DNA from 2 places in the Halomonas terrestris genome. Region 1 is predicted to be linked to the other one. Evidence: predicted binding sites of a transcription regulator. Region 1 holds the regulator's gene; the other holds the start of a gene.
The links. Region 1 encodes sigma-54, which starts transcription at its own class of promoters, with help from an activator protein. Its sites were predicted from a motif close to TGGCACNNNNNTTGCTNT; they were not measured.
Positions count from the first base shown of each region.

Region 2: a site for sigma-54 is predicted at 1,880-1,897, ahead of ACOMD9_RS06400 (ANTAR domain-containing response regulator). Genes of this name have one in related genera too.

Region 1 is NZ_JBMHFZ010000023.1:20,391-30,751, reverse strand. Features, by position in the region: gene mlaE (lipid asymmetry maintenance ABC transporter permease subunit MlaE) at 1-536, opposite strand, end outside; gene ACOMD9_RS18010 (ABC transporter ATP-binding protein) at 533-1,345, opposite strand; gene ACOMD9_RS18005 (calcium/sodium antiporter) at 1,489-2,448, shown strand; gene ACOMD9_RS18000 (KpsF/GutQ family sugar-phosphate isomerase) at 2,501-3,493, shown strand; gene ACOMD9_RS17995 (KdsC family phosphatase) at 3,519-4,076, shown strand; gene lptC (LPS export ABC transporter periplasmic protein LptC) at 4,081-4,683, shown strand; gene lptA (lipopolysaccharide transport periplasmic protein LptA) at 4,680-5,213, shown strand; gene lptB (LPS export ABC transporter ATP-binding protein) at 5,222-5,947, shown strand; gene ACOMD9_RS17975 (RNA polymerase factor sigma-54) at 6,096-7,508, shown strand; gene hpf (ribosome hibernation-promoting factor, HPF/YfiA family) at 7,666-7,974, shown strand; gene ptsN (PTS IIA-like nitrogen regulatory protein PtsN) at 7,981-8,451, shown strand; gene rapZ (RNase adapter RapZ) at 8,501-9,418, shown strand; gene ACOMD9_RS17955 (HPr family phosphocarrier protein) at 9,422-9,691, shown strand; gene pmbA (metalloprotease PmbA) at 9,688-10,361, opposite strand, start outside.
Region 2 is NZ_JBMHFZ010000004.1:192,547-202,907, forward strand. Features, by position in the region: gene ACOMD9_RS06395 (nitrate reductase) at 1-1,536, opposite strand, end outside; gene ACOMD9_RS06400 (ANTAR domain-containing response regulator) at 1,938-2,537, shown strand; gene ACOMD9_RS06405 (CmpA/NrtA family ABC transporter substrate-binding protein) at 2,548-3,582, shown strand; gene ACOMD9_RS06410 (NAD(P)/FAD-dependent oxidoreductase) at 3,833-5,158, shown strand; gene nirB (nitrite reductase large subunit NirB) at 5,155-7,674, shown strand; gene nirD (nitrite reductase small subunit NirD) at 7,805-8,230, shown strand; gene ACOMD9_RS06425 (PhoH family protein) at 8,493-9,902, shown strand; gene ACOMD9_RS06430 (complex I subunit 5 family protein) at 9,936-10,361, opposite strand, start outside.

The sequences.
Region 1 (10,361 bases):
AAGACACCGAGCCACTCGACGCCGACCAGGTAGCCACCGTAGACCCCCACCACACTGAAGCCGACGGTCAGCAGCGGCAGGGCAACGAAGCCGGCCCACAGGCGCGGCGCCACCACCCGGCGCAGCGGGTCGACACCGATCATCTCCATGCTGGTGAGCTGCTCGGTGGCCTTCATCAGGCCGATCTCGGCGGTCAGCGCCGAGCCGGCCCGCCCGGCGAACAGCAGAGCCGCCACCACCGGGGCCAGCTCACGCAGCAGCGACAGCGCCACCATCTGGCCCAGTGCCTGCTCGGCGCCGAAGTCGACCAGCAGGGTATAGCCCTGCAGTGCCAGCACCATGCCGATGAACAGCCCCGAGACCAGCACGATGGCCAGCGACAGCACCCCGACGAAGTGCATCTGGCGCAGCCAGAGGTACCAGCCCTCTCGCGAGGGAACGCCCACCGCGGAGAGGAAGAGGAAGACGCCCGCCCGGCCCAGCGCCTCGAGCAGCTCGCAGCCCCGGCGACCCAGGATAGCGACTCGCTCGATCATGGCCGCCCCCCCGTATCGAGGATGTCGGTGAAGAAGTCCACCGCGGGATAGTGAAAGGGTACCGGCCCGTCCGGCTCGCCGTGGACGAACTGGCTGACCCGGGGGTCCTGGTCGACGTCGAGCCCCTGGGGGGTGCCCTGGGCCATCACCTGGCCGTCGGAAATCACGTAGACGTAGTCGGCGATGGTCAGCGTCTCCTTGATATCGTGGGACACGACCACCGACGTCAGCCCCAGGGCTTCATTGAGCCGCTTGGTCAGCTGTACCAGCACGCCCATGGAGATCGGGTCCTGCCCCACGAAGGGCTCGTCGTAGAGGATCAGTTCCGGATCCAGGGCGATGGCGCGGGCCAGGGCCACCCGGCGCGCCATGCCGCCGGAGAGCTCCGAGGGCATCAGCTCGCGGGCACCGCGCAACCCCACCGCCTCGAGCTTCATCAGCACCAGGTCGCGGATCATCGGCTCCGGCAGGTCGGTGTGGACCCGCAGCGGGAAGGCCACGTTCTCGAACACGTCGAGGTCGGTGAACAGCGCCCCGCTCTGGAACAGCATGCCCATGCGTCGGCGCATGGCGAACAGCGCCTTGCGCGACTGGCGATGGACATCCTCGCCGTCGATGCGCACGCGGCCGGCATCCGGGTGGAGCTGCCCCCCGATCAGCTTGAGCAGGGTGGTCTTGCCGGTACCGCTGGGCCCCATGATGGCGGTGATCTTGCCGCGATGAATCTCCAGGTCGACACCACGGAAGATCTCCTTCTCGCCTCGCGAGAAATGCAGCCCCTCCACCACCACGAAGGGAATGTCGCTCATCGGCTCGTGTCCCTGGAAAGAATTATCGAACATCGTATCCTAACCTCGCGCCATTTTGCCACCACCGACGGTGCCGGCTTGCACCGGGCCGGGCGAGAACGTTTAATGGGCGCCCTTCCAACCTGGCCAGGGCCCACTCTGCCATGCTCGTCCCCCTCACCGCCGTGCTGCTCGGTTTCATCGCCCTGCTGTGGAGCGCCGAGCGCTTCGTCGGTGCCGCCGCGGCCACCGCCCACAGGGCCGGCATGAGCACCCTGCTGGTGGGCATGACCATCGTCGCCCTGGGCACCTCGGCACCGGAGATGGTGGTCTCGGTGATGGCCTCGCTGGACGGGATCCCCGACCTCGCCACCGGCAATGCGCTGGGCTCGAACATCGCCAACATCGGCCTGGTGCTGGGAGTGACCGCCCTGGTGGTCCCGATCCCGGTGCGCTTCTCGCTGGTGCGACGCGAGCTGCCGCTGCTGCTCGGCGCCACCGGCCTGGCCGGCTATGCCCTGGCCAATGGCATCCTCGGCCGCTTCGACGCGCTCTTCCTGGTCCTGCTGCTGGTGTTCAGCCTGTGGTGGCTGTTCCGTGCCGATACTCCCGACGCGCTCGAGGTGAACGAGATCCCCGACATGCGCCTCACCCGCGCCCTGCTGTGGCTGGTGATGACCCTGATGGTCATGGTGGCCGGCTCCCGGGCCCTGGTGTGGGGGGCCAGCGAACTCGCCCGCGGCCTCGGGGTCAGCGAGCTGACCATCGGGCTGACGGTGGTGGCCATCGGCACCAGCCTGCCGGAGCTCGCCGCCTGCGTGGCCAGCGCCATGAAGCGCCACCACGACATCGCCATCGGCAATGTGATCGGCTCCAACCTGTTCAACCTGCTCGCCGTGCTGCCGATACCGGGCATGCTGGCGCCCGGCCCCATCGACGCGGCGGCAGGCGAGCGCGACTATCGGGTCATGCTGACCCTGACCCTGGCGCTGGGCATGCTGCTGCTCTGGCAGCGCCGCGGCCGGCTCGGCCGCCTGCCGGGCACCCTGCTGGCACTCGGCTATGTCGGCTACCTGGCCTGGCTCGCCGCCTCCGGCCAGGGCTCCGGCATGCCGGCAGGCTGAACGGATGGCCATGAACTTGAGTGAAACGCAGCAACGGGCAACAATCACCGCCATGACGACACACACCGACCCCACCGGGAACTCGCCGCTGCGCGACAGCGCTCGCCGCACCCTGCAGCTGGAACAGCAGGCCATTGCCGCCCTCATCGAGCGCCTCGACGAGGGCTTCGATCGCGCCTGCTCGCTGATACTGGCCTGCCCCGGCCGGGTAGTGGTCACCGGCATGGGCAAGTCCGGCCATGTCGCCGGCAAGATCGCCGCCACCCTCGCCAGCACCGGCACACCGGCCTTCTTCGTCCATCCGGGCGAGGCCAGCCACGGCGACCTGGGGATGATCACCCCGGGGGACGTGGTGCTGGCACTGTCGAACTCCGGCGAGACCGCCGAGGTCACCGCCCTGCTGCCGCTCCTCAAGCGCATGGGCACGCCGCTGATCAGCATGACCGGCCGCCCGGGTTCGACCCTGGCCCGCCACGCCGAGGCCCACCTCGACGCCGGTGTCGAACGCGAGGCCTGCCCGCTGGACCTGGCCCCCACCTCCTCGACCACCGCGTCCCTGGCCCTGGGCGATGCCCTGGCGGTGGCGCTGCTGGAGTCCCGCGGCTTCACCGCCGAGGATTTCGCCCGCTCCCATCCCGGCGGCAGCCTGGGCAAGCGCCTGCTGCTGAGGGTCGGCGACCTGATGCACCAGGGCAGCCGCCTGCCTTCGGTGCCGCTGGGCAGTCCGCTGCGCGACGCCCTGCTGGAGATCACCCGCCAGGGGCTGGGCTTCACCTGCGTGGTCGACGGCGACGGGCGGCTGGCCGGCGTCTACACCGACGGCGACCTGCGCCGCACCCTCGACCAGCACTCGGACCTCTCCGACCTGACCGTCGACGACGTCATGACGCGCCCCGGCAAGCGGATCACCGCCGATATCCTGGCCGCCGAGGCGGTGCGCATCATGGAAGACAACCGCATCACCGCCCTGGCCGTGGTCGACGACGCGGGGCGACCGGTCGGTGCCCTGCACATGCACGACCTGCTCGCCAGCGGCGTGATCTGACGCCCCTCTCAACCAAGGAGCCCCCATGACCCTCGATTCTCCTCTGCTCGACACCCAGCTGGTGGACCGCCTGCGCCGTGTACGCCTGCTGGCCATGGACGTGGACGGCGTGCTCACCGACGGCCGCCTCTACTTCCAGGCCGACGGAATCGAGATCAAGGCCTTCCACACCCTGGACGGCCATGGCATCAAGCTGCTCAAGCGCGCCGGTCTCGAGGTCGCGCTGATCACCGGTCGCGACTCCCCCATGGTGAGCCGTCGCGCCGCCGCCCTTGGCGTCAAGCATGTCTACCAGGGCGTCGAGAAGAAACTGCCCAGGCTGCGTGAACTGTGTCGCCAACTCGACCTCGAGCTGGACCAGGTGGCCTACTGCGGCGACGACATGCCCGACGTGGGTGCCATCAAGCGTGCCGGCGTGGGCATCAGCGTGCCGGGCGCGCCCTCCTATATCCGCAAGCATGCCGACTGGGTCACCGAGCGTGCCGGCGGCCACGGCGCGGTGCGCGAGATCTGCGACACCCTGCTGCAGGCCCAGGGGCACTGGGATGCCGTGATCGACACCTATCTCCACGGGGCCGACTGACGCCATGGCGCTGCGACTGCCGCGCCCCTCGTTCCGGATCTGGCTGCTGCTGTTGCTGCTGGCACTCGGCGGGGTGCTCGCCCTGCTCGACCAGCGCAGCGTGCGCGAACCCGGCCCGGTGCCCCGCGACGAGGCCGGGGAGCCCGACTACTTCCTCGAGGGGGCCCGCCTGACCCGTTTCGACGCCGAGGGCCGGGCCCACCAGCGCCTCGTCACGCCACGCCTGGTGCACACCCCCCACGACGACGTCACGCGCATGCAGACCCCGGAGGCGAGACTGATCGACAGCTCGGGGCGCACCTGGTTCGGCCATGGCGAGATCGGCACCCTGGGGGCCGGGGGCAACCCCCTGACCCTGTCCGGGGACGCCCGCCTGCACGCCCCCGAGGAGCGCTGGCAGCTGGACACCGACATCCTCCACTTCGATGCCGACACCGGTCACGCCTGGAGCGATACCCCGGCACTGCTGCGCCAGCCTCCCCAGCGCATGAGCGGCGAGCGCTTCGATGCCTGGATCCATGACAATCGCGCCCGCCTGACAGACAATGTCCGGGGCCACCATCCCCCCGAGACGCACCCCGACACCGACGAGGACCCCGAGCCATGAAGCGACTGTCCCACGCCCCCCCGCTGCTCCCGGCACTGCTCGGCCTGGCGTGCATGGCCATGGCCCTGGCGACGACCCCGGCGCTGGCCCTGGAGGGCGACGCCAGCGCCCCGATCGAGGTGGAGGCCGATCGGCTCGATCTCGATGACCGAGCCGGCACCGCCATCTACACCGGTGACGTGGACATCCGGCAGGGCAGCATGCATCTCACCGGTGACCGGGTCGAGATCCGCCGCAACGCTGCCGGCGAACTCTCCCACGCCATCGCCACCGGCGAGCGCGCCTACATCGAGCAGCAGCCCGCGCCGGACGAGCCGCTGGTGCGCGGCTGGGGACGCACCATCGTCTATTACGTCGCCGAGCGACGGGTGGAGCTCATCGACCGCGCCGAGCTGCACCAGGGCGGCGACACCTTCGATGGCGGCTACCTGGAGTACTTCCTCGATCGCCGCGTGGTCCAGGCCCGCGCCGAGGCAGAGGGTGTCGAGGAGCGACAGCGCGTACGCATGACCCTGCAGCCCGAGCAGTAAGGGACGACATGAAGACACTTCGCGCCAACCACCTGGCCAAGAGCTACAAGCGTCGCCGCGTGGTGCATGACATCAGCCTGACCATCGGCCAGGGCAGCATCGTCGGCCTGCTCGGACCCAACGGCGCCGGCAAGACCACCTCCTTCTACATGATCGTCGGACTGGTGCGCGCCGATGCCGGCGAGGTCCACATCGATGGGCAGGACCTGTCGAGGGCGGCCATGCACGAGCGGGCCCGGGCCGGCATCGGCTACCTGCCCCAGGAGGCCTCCATCTTCCGCAAGCTCTCGGTGGCCGACAACATCATGGCGATCCTCGAGACCCGCCGCGACCTCGATCGCGCCGGCCGCCAGGCTCGCCTGGAGGAGCTGCTCGCGGACTTCCACGTCACCCACATCCGTGACAATCTCGGCATGAGCCTGTCCGGCGGCGAACGACGGCGGGTGGAGATCGCCAGGGCCCTGGCCATGGAGCCCGCCTTCATCCTGCTCGACGAGCCCTTCGCCGGGGTCGACCCCATCTCGGTGGGCGAGATCAAGGGCATCATCCGCCAGCTCAAGGCACGCGACATCGGCGTGCTGATCACCGACCACAATGTGCGCGAGACCCTCGACATCTGCGATACCGCCTACATCGTCGGCGACGGGCAGATCATCGCGGAGGGCAACGCCGAGGCGATCCTCGCCAACCAGCGGGTACGCGAAGTGTATCTCGGCGAGGACTTTCGCCTCTGAAACACCATTGTAACCTTATGACAAGAATGCCGATATTATGTGACGGCATGAAAATTGCCGTTGGCACGCTTTTTGCTAATAAACGACTTGCAACACGACCCCCGGCGGGCTAGGGTGAGGTTTTCCGGCGAATGAGTACACACCTCTCGTGGCCATGAAAGCATCCCTGCAACTTCGCGTCGGCACCCAACTGACCATGACCCCCCAGTTGCAGCAGGCCATTGCCCTGCTGCAGCTCTCCACCCTGGACCTGCGCCAGGAGATCCAGCAGGCGCTGGAAGCCAATCCCATGCTGGAGCTCGACGATGACTTCGGCGAGCAGGAGACAAGCGAGACGCCCGACGACGACTGGGCCAGCGAGATCCCCGACGAGCTCTCGGTCGACAGCGACTGGTCCGACACCTACCAGGACCTGGGCACGCCCGCCGGCAGCGGCGAGGGCCCCGACTTCGAGCGCCAGGCCGATGGCCAGAGCCTGCAGGGTCATCTCGCCTGGCAACTGGCGATGACCGACCTGAACGAACGCCAGCGGCACATCGCCGAGAGCCTGATCGATGCCGTGGACGGTGCCGGCTACCTGGGCCAGTCCCTCGACGAACTGCGCGACGGCCTCAGGAGCCAGGGCCTCGAGGGGCTCAAGGGCCGCGAGGTGGAGCAGGTACTGCTGCGGCTGCAGCAATTCGAGCCCACGGGGATCTTCGCCCGGGACCTGCGGGAATGCCTGATGCTGCAGCTCGCCGTCCTGCCCGACGACACCCCGCTGCTGCCCCAGGCGCGCCGCCTGGTCCGCCAGTTCCTCGAGGCACTGGCCGGCGACGACCGACGCCTGCTCAAGCGCCGCCTGGGCCTCGACGACGACGCCCTCGACGAGGTCATCGCCCTGATCCGCTCACTCGACCCGAGGCCGGGCAGTCGCTATTCGGAATCCGGCAGCGACTACGTCATTCCCGACCTGGTCGCTCGCCACGACCGGCACGGCTGGCAGGTGGAGCTCAACCCCGAGGCCCTGCCGCGACTGCGGATCCAGCCCGACTATGCGGCGCTGATTCGCCGCGCGGACAAGAGCCAGGACAACCAGTTCCTCAAGGATCACCTGCAGGAAGCGCGCTGGCTGATGAAGAGCCTCTCGAGCCGCAACGACACCCTGCTGCGCGTGGGGCGCGAGATCATGGCCCGCCAGCTCGACTTCCTCGAGCAGGGCGAGGAGGCGATGAAGCCCTTGATACTGGCCGACATCGCCCAGGCCGTGGAGATGCACGAATCGACCATCTCGCGGGTCACCACCCAGAAGTTCATCCATACCCCCCGCGGCGTCTTCGAACTGAAGTACTTCTTCTCCAGCCAGGTCGGCAACGGCGATGGCGATGCCCACTCGAGCACGGCGATCCGCGCCCGGCTGCGCAAGCTGATCCAGGAGGAGCCGCCGCGCAAGCCGCTCTCCGACAGCAAGCTGGTGACCCTGCTCGACGAGGCCGGCATCAAGGTGGCGCGCAGGACGGTGGCCAAGTACCGCGAGGCCATGGGCATCCCCTCCTCCAGCGAGCGCAAGCGGCTGAGATGATTCCCGGACCCCGGCGTGAGCGCCCCTCCAGCGATGGAATTCCGATCCCTTGCATGACCCGCATCAGCGGTCGGGTGCAACGCCCTCCACAGGGGGTTTGCACGGCAGGAAAAAGGGTTACAATCGAAGCACCAACCGAAGGACGAAGGAGCGTGTCATGCAAGTCAACATCACCGGCCATCATGTGGAACTGACCGACGCCCTGCGTGACTATGTGAACGAGAAGCTCACTCGCGTGGAACGCCACTATGACAACATCACCACCGTGCAGGTCACGCTCTCCGTGGAGAAGGAGAGGCAACAGGCCGCCTGCACCCTGCATGCCGCCGGTGCCGATCTGCATGCCGAGGCCATGGACGGCGACATGTACGCCGCCATTGACGCCCTCGCCGACAAGCTTGACCGCCAGCTCGTCAAGCACAAGGAGAAGGTCCAGGCCCGCGCCCAGGGCGCCGGCGCCCGCTGATCCACCATGACACTCGAAGCCATCCTGCCCCCCGAGCGCACCCTCTTCGGGGTGCCCGGGGGGAGCAAGAAGCGGGTGCTGGAGTTCTTCAGCACCTTCATCGCCCAGAACACCCCGAGTCTCGACAGCCAGGAAGTCTTCGGCCGCCTGATCGGCCGCGAACGGCTTGGCAGCACGGGGATCGGCAATGGTGTCGCCATCCCCCATGCCCGCGATCCTCACTGCAAGGCGCCCATCGCCGGCTTCCTGAAGCTGGCCGAGCCCATCGACTTCGATGCCGTCGATGGCGAGCCGGTGGACCTGATCTTCGTGCTGCTGGTGCCGGAGGAGGCCGACGAGGCCCATCTCGCGCTGCTGGCCCAGGTCGCAGGCGTGATGAACGATGCCGAGACCCGGGGCCGGCTGCGCAAGAGCGCCAGCCAGCGCGAGCTGCATGAGCGGCTCATCGAGGCGATCCGACGACAGTCCTCGGGCTGATCGCCCCTCACCGGGCCACCCGGCCAGCCACACGACCAGGAGACCCGCCATGCAGCTCGTGATCATCAGTGGCCGATCCGGCTCAGGCAAGTCGATCGCACTGCAGGCGCTCGAGGACCTCGGCTACTACGCCATCGACAACCTGCCGGCCATGCTGCTCGGCCCGCTGGTGGACGAACTCAGCAGCGACCACTCCCCCCACACCTCGATCGCGGTGAGCATTGACGCCCGCAACCTGCCCCATGCGCTCGAACGCTTCCCCAGCCTGCTGGAGGAGGTCCGCGCCCGCGGCATCGACGGCCAGGTGATCTACCTCACCACCGATGCGCGCATCCTGCTCGAGCGCTACTCGGAAACCCGCCGGCGCCACCCGCTGACACGGGGCAGCGACATGACCCTGGCCGAGGCGATCGATTCCGAGGAGACGGCGCTGGCCGAGATCCGTGACCTGGCCGACCTGGTGATCGACACCTCGCGCCTCTCGGTTCATGAACTGCGCCGGCGCATCAGTGACCAGGTGGGGAGCCACCGGGCCGACCAGCTGACGTTGACGGTGGAGTCCTTCGGCTTCAAGCGCGGGGTGCCGCTCGACGCCGACCTCGTCTTCGACGCCCGCTGCCTGCCGAACCCCTACTGGGATCCCCGGCTCCGGCAGGACACCGGACGTGACGCCTCGATCATCGAGTTCCTCGACGGCTACCCCATCGTCGGCGAGATGCATGACGACATCCTGGCCTGGGTCGAGCGGTGGCTACCCGCGTACGAGGCCAGCCATCGCAGCTATCTCACCGTCGCCATCGGCTGCACCGGCGGCCAGCACCGTTCGGTCTACCTGGCCGAGAGGCTGGCCCGGCACCTCGCCGAACGTCACCCCAGCGTGCGGCTCCGCCATCGCGAGCTGGGCATCCACGACACCCTCCCCCTGCTCCCGACGTCCAGGGCCGACAACGCGGACGAGGGAACCTGAGGCGTGCCGCAACGCAAGCTCACCCTGACCAATCGGCGCGGCCTGCATGCCCGGGCGGCCACCAAGCTGGTGCAGTGCTGCCAGCCCTTCCAGGCACGGGTCACCGTGTCCCACGCCGGTCGCGAGGCCGACGCTGCCAACATCATGTCGCTGCTGATGCTGGCGGCCCCCTGCGGTACCCAGCTGACCATCAGTGCCGAGGGCGAGGACGCCGAGGCGACCCTCGACGCCATCGAGGCGCTCTTCGAGGCCCGCTTCGAGGAGGACGCCTAGGCGCCGGCGACGGTCATCTCATCGATGAGCCAGCTGCCGGTATGGATGCTGCCGCGGGTATCGGTGTCGTCACCGACCCCCGCCAGCCCCTTGAACATCCCCTCGAGGTTGCCGGCGATGGTGAACTCTTCCACCGGGTACCGGATCTCGCCGTCCTCGACCCAGAAGCCCGCCGCACCGCGGGAGTAGTCGCCGGTCACGCCGTTGACCCCCTGCCCCATCAGCTCGGTGACCAGCACGCCGCGCCCCATGCGGCGCAGCAGCGCCTCCTGGCTCTCCAGAGGGGCGGAGATGCGCAGGTTGCGCGCCCCACCGGCGTTGCCGGTGGACTGCATGCCGAGTCGCCGGGCACTGTAGGCCGAGAGCATGTAGCTGGCCAGGCGGCCGTTCTCGATGAAGACATTGTCACGGGTCTGGACCCCGTCGTTGTCGAAGGGGCTGCTGGCCATGGCACCGCGCTCCATGGGCTTCTCCTGCAGGCTGAACCACTCGGGGAAGAGCGACTCGCCCAGACGGTCGCAGAGGAAGGAGGCCTGGCGATAGAGGGCGCCGCCGGCGATGGCGCTCATCAGGTGTCCGACCAGCCCGCTGGCCAGGGTCGGGTCGAACAGCACCGGCAGCCGCCCGGTCGCGGGACGCCGGGCGCCGAGCCGGCGCAGGGTGCGCCGCG
Region 2 (10,361 bases), on a different contig from region 1:
GAACCCCGACAGCCGGGCGTGCTCGTCGAAGATCTCGCCGGGGTGGGCATAGTCGAAGGCCTCGCCGAAGCCCAGGCGCCTGGCCACCTCGACCAGGATCCACCAGTCGTGGCGGGCCTCGCCCGGCGGCGGCAGCAGGCCGCGCTGGCGGGAGATGCGTCGCTCGGAGTTGGTCACGGTGCCGTCCTTCTCCGACCAGCTCGAGGCCGGCAGCACGATGTCGGCGTAGGGCAGCAGGTCGGTGTCGGCCACGCACTCGGAGACGATCACCAGCGGGCATTTCGCCAGGGCCGCGCGCACCCGATCGACACGCGGCAGGCTGACGGCCGGGTTGGTGGCCATGATCCATACCGCCTGCACCTCGCCGCGCTCGATCGCCTCGAACAGCGCCACCGCCTTGTGCCCCGGCCCCTCGGGCAGGCTCGGGGTCAGCGACGCTGTCGTCCAGAAGCGGGTGACGCGATCGATGGCCCCGGGGCTGTGGTAGTCCATGTGGGCGGCCAGCTGGTTGGCCAGGCCGCCGACTTCGCGGCCGCCCATGGCGTTGGGCTGGCCGGTGATCGAGAAGGGGCCGGCACCGGGCAGGCCGAGCTTGCCGCCGGCCAGGTGGCAGTTGATGATGGCGTTGCCCTTGTCGGTGCCGCTGGAGGACTGGTTGACCCCCTGGGAATAGAGGGTCACCACGTGAAGCTGGCTGGCGAACCAGTAGAAGAAGGTCTCCAGGCGCTCCGGGTCCAGATCGCAGTCGGCGGCGACGGCCTCCACCGAGGCAGCGTCCTCGCGGGCAGCGGCCAGGGCCTCGTCGATCCCCCCGGTGTGCTGCGCCAGGTAGACCCGGTCGAGCTTGCCCTTGTCGGCCATCCAGGCCAGCAGGCCATTGAACAGCCGGGCGTCGCTGCCCGGTTTCAGGCCCAGGTAGAGATCGGCGATCTCGCAGCTGTCGGTGATCCGGGGGTCGATCACCACCACCCGCATCAGCGGGTTGCGACTCTTGGCGGTGCGCAGGCGCTGGTAGAGCACCGGGTGGTTCCAGGCCAGGTTCGAGCCCACCAGCACCACCAGCTCGGCCTCTTCAAGGTCCTCGTAGCTGCAGGGCACGGCATCGGCGCCGAAGGCCCGCTTGTAGGCCGCCACCGCCGAGGCCATGCAGAGTCGCGAGTTGGTATCCAGGTGCGGGGTGCCGAGAAAGCCCTTGAACAGCTTGTTGGCAACGTAGTAGTCCTCGGTGAGCAGCTGCCCCGAGAGATAGGCCGCCACCGCCTCCTTGCCGTGCGTGCGGCGAGTGTCCTGCAGTCGATCGGCCACCGCGCCGAGTGCCGTCTCCCAGTCCACTTCGACGCCGTCGACCCGAGGCCGGGTCAGGCGCCCCTGGTCGCCCAGGGTCTCGTGCAGGGCCGAGCCCTTGACGCACAGCCGCCCGAAGTTGGCCGGGTGGTCGGCATCGCCTTCCACCCCGGTGATACGGTCATTCTCCACACAGGCCAGGACGCCACAGCCGACGCCGCAGTAGGGGCAGGTGGTTCGGGCCTGATGCATGACGATCTCCTGTCGCGGTAGGTCGGGAAACGACGACGCCCGCCGATGGCTCCCGATCGAGTCGGGGCCGTTGGCGGGCGTCGTTGCCTGGGTTCGGAGGGCCGGCATGGCGCTCCTCTCCGCATGATCCAATGGTAGCAAGACATGTGCCATGCAAGGGTTTTCCCCGGGGGACCAGCAACCTGGGCAGGGACTCCCCGTGTCCTCGCCCCGGGCCCCGCACCAGGAGCCATCACGGGCCGGCACGCAATGCACCACCCCGGTGCCCGGGGCCCTTCGACACGTCGTTCTCGACGGCTTCGCCCCGCCGGAAGGCGCCATCCCGCCTCGAGACAGCATCATCTGGAATGCATCTTGCAAACACGGCAGGAAACGCACGCAACACGACGAGCGACACCGCCATGCCACCCCCCCTGAACATCCTGCTGGTCGACGACGAGGTCGTACGCGCCGCCATGGTCGAGGAGGCCCTCACCCGCGAGGGCCATACGGTCATCTGCCGCCTGCAGAGCCCGGCGGGCCTCAACGCGATGGTCGCCCGCCATCACCCCGATGTGGTGATCATCGACATGGAGTCACCCGATCGCGACACCCTGGAGAGCATGGCGCTGCTCAATCGCGAGAACCCGCGTCCGGTGGTGTTCTTCGCCGACCAGCACGATCCCGACACCATGCAGGCGGCGATCAAGTCGGGCGTCAGCGCCTATGTGGTCGACGGCCTGGTCCCCGGGCGGGTCAAGGCCATCATCGAGGTCGCCATCGCCCGTTTCGACGCCTTCCACGCCATGCGCCGGGAACTCGATCGCGCGCGTAACCAGCTGGCCGATCGCAAACGCATCGAGCGTGCCAAGGGCCTGCTGATGAAGCATCAGGACTGCGACGAGGAGCAGGCCTATCGCATGCTGCGCAAGCTGGCCATGGACCGCGGCCAGCGCCTGGCCGAGGTCGCCGACAGCGTCATCGACATCCTCGAACGCCTGAATCCTCGCTCGCCTGAATAGGGGCCCCGTCATGCACCAGACTGCCAACCACCCTCCCGAACTGGAACACCTGACCCTCGGCTTCATTCCCCTGCTGGACGCGGCCCTGCTGATCATCGCCCGGGAGCAGGGCTTCTTCGCCGAGCAGGGCCTGGAGGTCTCGCTGTCGCGGGAGAACGCCTGGTCGACCCTGCGTGACAAGGTCGCCGCCGGCCTGCTCGACGGAGCCCAGATGCTGGCTCCGTTGCCGCTGGCCATGAGCCTGGGGCTGGGTCGGGCACCCTGCGATGCCCTGGCCCCGATCATCCTGGGCCGCAACGGCAATACCCTCACCCTCTCCGAGGCACTCTGCCGGGAGAGTGGCGCGACACTCGGCGATGCCCCCGCGGCGAGCGCCCGGGCCCTGGGCGACTGGCTACGCCGTCAGCCAGTCGCAAGACGCCCGTGCCTGGCCATGGTCTACCCCTTCTCCTGCCAGCACTACCTGCTGCGCGAATGGCTCTCCCTGGGCGGCCTGGACCCCGAGCGGGACGTGGAACTCATCGCCCTGCCGCCACCCCGCATGGTGCAGGCACTCCAGGAAGGCCACATCGACGGCTTCTGCGCCGGCGAACCCTGGGGCACCCTGGCCCGCCACCGCGGTGCCGGACGGCCGGTCGCCACCGGCGCCCAGCTATGGCCGGACCACCCGGAGAAGGTCCTCGGCGTGACCGGCTCCTGGGCCCGGCGCTACCCGGCCACCCTGGCGGCAGTGCTCCGCGCCCTGACGCATGCCAGCGCCTGGCTCGCCGCGTCCCCCGAGCACCGTCGCCGGGCCCGGGACTGGCTCGCCCTGCCGCCCTATCTCGACCGCGCCATCGGCCACCTCGGCGACCTGGCGCTGGACCGCGCCCCGATCCACCAGCGCCTGTACGGCGAGGGGGTACTGCGCCCCAGCCCCGCGGCAGCGGGTCGCTTCGCCGAACACCTCGAGCGGCACATGCACGACCACGGCCGAACGCTCGACCGTCACACCCTGGACGAGTGCTACAGCCCCGTGCATTTCGATACGGCCACGCACCAGTGATGTGCACCCATGGCTCCCCCCGGGACGGGACCGGCATGACATGAAAAGCCCAACTATATGTAATAAATAAAAAAACTCGAAACTTCCGGCACTCTGGCCGAATTCTTGATTGGGTCAGGGTACAGGGCGATCAATGGCGATCGCACGACATATCACGGCGAAGACGTCTCTGCGCACTCCCCGAGGGAGGCTGCGTCGAGGCGTCTTCTTTGTTTCGTCATTTCCGCATCAAGCAGAGAGGTGTCAGGACATGTGCCATCGACATCCCCACTCCCTGGCGACCGAGCACCTGGTGGTCGTCGGCAACGGCATGGCCGGCCATCGGCTGGTCGATGCCCTGGTCAGGCAGCCGGGGCGTCCGCCGCGCATCACCGTGATCGGCGCCGAGCGGGTGCCGGCCTACAACCGCATCCTGCTCTCGCCGCTTCTCGCCGGTGAAATGAGCCACGATGACCTGACCCTGAGGGGGACGGACTGGTACGCCGAGAACGACATCGACCTGATACTCGGCGAGTGCGTCACCGATATCGATCGCCAGGCACGGTGCCTGACCACCGATGCCGGCCGCACCCTCGACTACGACCGCCTGGTGCTGGCCACCGGCTCGCGCCCGGCCATGCCACCGATTCCCGGCCTGGAGCTCGATGGCGTACACGCCTTCCGCGACCTCGACGATGCCGCCGAGCTGATCCGGTTCAGCCGGGGCCGTGCCACCGCGGAGGGCGGCCGGGCGGTCGTGATCGGTGGCGGCCTGCTCGGCCTGGAAGCCGCCGAGGGGCTGCGCAAGCGAGGCCTCGCGGTGACCCTGATCCAGCGCGACGACCGCCTGATGAACCGCCAGCTCGACACCACCGCCGCCACCCTGCTGCAGCGTGAGCTCGAGGGCCGCGGCATCGAGGTGATCACCGGGGGACATATCGCCGGCCTCGAGGACGACGGGGACGGCCAGGTGGCGGCGGTGCGGCTGGAGGGCGGCCGCCGACTGGCCGCCGACGGCGTGGTGGTGGCCATCGGCATCGCCCCCAACGCCGAGCTGGGGCGCACTGGCGGGCTCGAGGTCAACCGTGCCGTGATCGTCGACGAGACCCTCACCAGCTCCGACCCGGCGATCCACGCCCTCGGCGAATGCTGCGAGTTCCAGGGCACCACCTACGGGCTGGTGGAACCGATCTGGCGCCAGGTGGAGGTGCTCGCCGCCCACCTGGCAGGCGAGCCGGTCGACGGCCACGTGGAAGCGCGCTATGTCGAAAAGCCCTGTGCCACCAGGCTCAAGGTGAGCGGCGTATCGCTCTACGCCTTCGGCCCCACCGAGCCCGACCTCGATCACGAGGTGCTCACCTATCACGACCCCCAGCAGGGCGACTATCGCCGCCTGCTGGTGCGCAACGGGCGCATCGAGGGTGCCGTGCTCTACGGCGACACCACCATGGGCCCCTGGTACTTCGAGCACTCCCTGACCGGCACCGATCTCGGCCCCTGCCGCCAGGCCCTGCTGCTCGGTGCCACCGACGCCCAGGTCCGGCTCGACGACGCCGCTACCGATTCCCCGACACGCCCCGTCAAGGAGGCCGCATGAACACCGCCCATTCCGACAAAGTGCAACTGATCGTCATCGGCAACGGCATGGTCGGCCACCACCTGGTCGAGCAGCTGGCCGAACAGGACGCCACCGAGCGCTACGCCATCACCGTGTTCGGCGAGGAACGCCACCTGGCCTACGACCGCGTGCATCTCTCCGAGTACTTCAGCGGCCGCGATGCCGCCTCGCTGGCGCTCTCCACCGCCGACTACTATGCCGAGCACGGCATCGAACTGCGCCTGCATGAAGCGGTCACCGCCATCGACCGCGACAAGAATGAGGTGGTCACCCCCCAGGGCCGCTGCCCCTACGACCGGCTGGTGCTGGCCACCGGCTCCACCCCCTTCGTGCCGCCGATTCCCGGCAACGACCGCGAGGGCTGCCTAGTCTACCGCACCCTGGAGGACCTCGACGCCATCCGTGAAGCAGCCGAGACCGCCACCACCGGCGTGGTGGTGGGCGGCGGCCTGCTCGGCCTCGAGGCGGCGGGCGCCCTGCGCGGGTTGAACCTCGATACCGCCGTGGTGGAATTCGCCCCGCGCCTGATGCCCATGCAGGTCGACAGCGAGGGCGGCGAGCTGCTGCGCGAGAAGATCGAGGCGCTGGGCGTGCAGGTGCTCACCGGCCGTGCCACCCAGGAGATCGTCGACGGCGAGGCCAGCCGCCACCGCATGGTGTTCCAGGACGACAAGGTGCTGGAGACCGACCTCATCGTGTTCTCCGCCGGCATTCGCCCCCGCGACCAGCTGGCCCGCGACTGCGGCCTGGAGATCGGCGAGCGCGGCGGCGTGGTGATCGACGACCGCTGCCTGACCAGCGACCCGGCGATTCTGGCGATCGGCGAGGTGGCGCTGTGGAACAACAGCATCTTCGGCCTGGTGGCCCCCGGCTACCAGATGGCCAAGGCCGCCGCTGCCACGCTGCTGGAAGGCAGTGCGACCTTCAGCGGCGCCGACATGAGCACCAAGCTCAAGCTGATGGGCGTCGACGTGGGCTCCATCGGCGACGCCCACGGCGACCGCACCCCCGGCGCGCGCATGTTCCGCTTCCTCGACCCGCTCAAGCAGCAGTACCGCAAGCTGGTGGTTTCCAGCGACGGGCGGCGCCTGGTGGGCGCCATGCTGGTGGGCGACAACAGTTACTACGACACCCTGCTGCAGTACTACGCCAACCGTATCGAACTGCCGGAAGACCCGGCCGCGCTGATCCTGCCGGCCGGCGGCGACGCCGCCCCCGCGCTGGGGCCGGACGCCCTGCCGGAAACCGCCACCCTCTGCTCGTGCCACAACGTCACCAAGGGCGATGTCTGCGCCTCCATCGATGCCGGCGCCGTCGATCTCGTCGCGGTGAAGGCCGACACCAAGGCCAGCACCGGCTGCGGCGGCTGCGCCGCCCTGCTCAAGAGCGTGGTCGACCACGAGCTGGCAGCGCGCGGCGTGGAGGTCGACCAGTCGATCTGCGAGCACTTCCACTACACCCGCCAGGAGCTCTACGACATCGTGCGGGTGGAGGGCATCAGGACCTTCGGCGAGCTGATCGAGAAGCACGGCAACGCCGACACCCACGGCCTGGGCTGCGATATCTGCAAGCCGGCAGTGGCCTCGATTCTGGCTTCCTGCTTCAACGAGCCGATCACCGATGCCGCCCATGTGCCGCTGCAGGACACCAACGACACCTTCATGGCCAACATGCAGAAGAACGGCACCTACTCCGTCGTTCCCCGCGTGCCGGGCGGCGAGATCACCCCCGACAAGCTGGTGGTGCTGGGCCAGGTGGCGCAGAAGTACGCGCTCTACACCAAGGTGACCGGTGGCCAGCGCATCGACCTGTTCGGCGCCCGCCTGGAGGACCTGCCGGCGATCTGGGGCGAGCTGATCGAGGCCGGCTTCGAGACCGGCCACGCCTACGGCAAGTCGACCCGCACGGTGAAGTCCTGCGTGGGCAGCACCTGGTGCCGCTACGGCGTGCAGGACAGCGTGGGCATGGCGATCCGGCTGGAGCACCGCTACAAGGGCCTTCGCGCCCCGCACAAGCTCAAGTTCGCCGTGTCCGGCTGCACCCGCGAGTGCGCCGAGGCCCAGAGCAAGGACGTCGGCGTGATCGCCACCGAGAACGGCTGGAACCTCTACGTGTGCGGCAACGGCGGCATGCGCCCGCGCCACGCCGAGCTGTTCGCCACCGACCTCGACGACGAGGAGCTGTTCCGCACCATCGACCGCTTCCTGATGTTCTACATCCGCACCGCCGACCGCCTGCAACGCACCTCGGTGTGGCGCGAGAACCTGGAGGGCGGCCTGGACTACCTCCAGAAGGTGATCCTCGAGGACAGCCTCGGCATCGGCGAGGCGCTGGAGCGGCAGATGCAGGCCGTGGTCGACACCTACGAGTGCGAGTGGGCGAACGCCATCTCCGACCCGGAAAAGCTCAAGCGCTTCCGCAGCTTCGTCAACGACAGCCGCCCGGACCCGGACATCATCACTACCACCGAGCGCGGCCAGCTACGGCCAGCGTGATGAGCCTGGCCCAACGCCCCTGGTCAGCCGATAGAGGCGCCGAGGCCAGTGTCGTGCCGCTCGCGGGCGGCATCGCCACCGGGGTCTGACCCCGGCGCCGGCAACTCGCCAACCGAACAAGGAGTTTTCCATGACCACCGCAACCGCAGCAGCCAAGACCATGCCCCAGACCTGGCAACGCCTCTGCTCCCGCGCCGACCTGGTGCCCTTCTCCGGCGTGGCCGCCTGGCTCGACACCGCCGAAGGCCCGGCCCAGATCGCCCTCTTCTACATTCCATGCGGCCCGAACACGCCGCAGCCAGCCGGCCCGAACACACCGGCGCTGCCCGGCCACGAACAGGAACTCTACGCCCTGGACCACCACGACCCCTTCTCCGGCGCCAACGTCATCGCCCGCGGCATCGTCGGCGACCTCAAGGGCCAGCTCGTCGTCGCCTCGCCGATCTACAAGCAGCACTTCCGCCTTGCCGACGGCCAGTGCCTGGAAGACGACAGCGTCACGCTGCGCACCTGGCCGGTGAGCTTCAAGGGCGACGAGGTGTGGGTCGAGGCGTGAGGAAGGGCCCATGTGCTTGCGACGATCGAGGCAATGACGAAGGCCGACACGGACACGGGGCCGTCCCGCTGAGACAACGTTGATCGCGCTGCTTTGCAGCATGAGCGATCCATGCCCATGCTGATATCGTGGCTTCATCAGTGTCCAAGTAGACGGGAGGTGAGCAAAGCACCGAGCAGGACGGCACGACCCGCGCCCTGTCACCTGCCTGACATCGTGCGCCGAGCGTGTCGACGACAAGACGACAAGGAGAGCTGCGCCGATGGTACGCATCGACAAGAAGGCCACCCGGCTGTACGTGCTGGACACCAATGTCCTGATTCACGACCCCGCCGCCCTCTACCAGTTCGACGAGCACGAGGTGGTCATCCCCATGACCGTGCTCGAGGAACTCGACAAGCACAAGAACGGCATCCGCGAGATCGCCCGCACCGCCCGCCAGGTCAGCCGCACCCTCTCGGACCTGACCGCCAACGTCGACGTCGGCCTGATACGCGACGGCATCCCCATCACCCGCCTCGCCGGCCCCGAAGGACGCCTGCGCCTGCTGTGCTACAGCGACCTGAGGCCCCTCGATCCGCTGGCAGACAGCCCCGACAACCGCATTCTCGCCGAGACCTGCCGACTGCGCGAGGAGCGCCCGGATGCCTCGGTGATACTCGTCACCAAGGACATCAACCTGAGGGTCAAGGCCGCGGCCCTGGGCGTGCCGGTGGAGGACTACCTCAACGACCGCGTCTTCGGTGATTCCGATGCCATGATCGACGGCGCCCGGATCTACCCCGATGCCGGCCAGGACGGCAGCGGCCTGTGGGACAGCCTGCAGGCCGACCTGCGGGTCGAACGCCTCGACGACAAGGTGGTCTACCAGCTCGCCGGCAGCATCCCCGCCGAATGGCACCTGGGCATGCTGGTCTCCGACAGCGACGACGACGCCGGCTTCGAGGCCATCGTGCGCGCCGTGGGCCCGCAGCAGGCCAGCCTCGAGCTGCTGACCGACTACCGCCACGGCGCCAGCGTCTGGGGCGTGCATGCCCATGACAGCCGCCAGAACTTCACCCTCAACCTGCTGATGGACGACGACATCGACCTGGTCACCATCGCCGGCAGTGCCGGCACCGGCAAGACCTTCATGACGCTGGCCGCCGCCTTCCAGCAGACCCTGGACAGCAAGCGCTTCGAGCGCATCGTCTTCACCCGGGCGCCGATCTCCATGAGCGAGGACATCGGTTTCCTGCCCGGCACCGAGGAGGAGAAGATGTCACCCTGGATGGGTGCCTTCCACGACAACATGGACAACCTGCTGCGCGACGAGGACGGCGCGAGCAGCTGGGACAACGGCGCCACCCGCCAGCTGCTCGGCTCCCGGGTACAGATCCGTGCCCCGGGCTTCATGCGCGGCCGGACCCTGAACGACACCTTCCTGATCATCGACGAGGCGCAGAACTTCACGCCCAAGCAGCTCAAGTCGCTGATCACCCGGGCCGGGCGCAACACCAAGATCGTCTGCCTGGGCAATGTCGGCCAGATCGACACCCCCTACCTCACCGCCAATACCTGCGGCATGGCCGCCGTGGTCCAGCGCTTCCGCGACTGGCCCCACGCCGGTCACGTCACCCTCAAGAGCGTCGAGCGCTCGCGCCTGGCCCTGGCCGGCGAGGAGATACTCTAGGGCCCCTCGACGACTCGGCCCGAACCATCGGCATCACCCCAGCCCCAGGATGGTCATCGCCAGCACGATGGCGGTGACCATCATCACCACCGCCGTATGGCGGCGCAGCCACCCCTCGCCACGGGCCACGGCCGCCAGGCGGTCGATCGCCCTGCGCTCCCGTGCCACCAGGGATTCGACCAGCGTCGACCGCCACTCGCCGCACCTGGCCAGCGGCCCCCTGGCCCGGGCCAGCAGGTAACGCCAGGCGGCGGCAAGCGGCCACCAGAGGTCGCCGGGCGGAAGCTGCCAGGCGACGTGCCGCGGCCAACGCCGCGCCCCCGCCAGCACCACCAGGGCCAGCCCCGCCCCCAGCGCTACCGGCCACAGCAGGCCGGGCAGCTCGCCCGCCGGCGGCCACTCCGGTCGTCCCGTCGGCAGCCACCAGGGCAGGGTTACGGCCGCCAGCAGCGTGCCCAA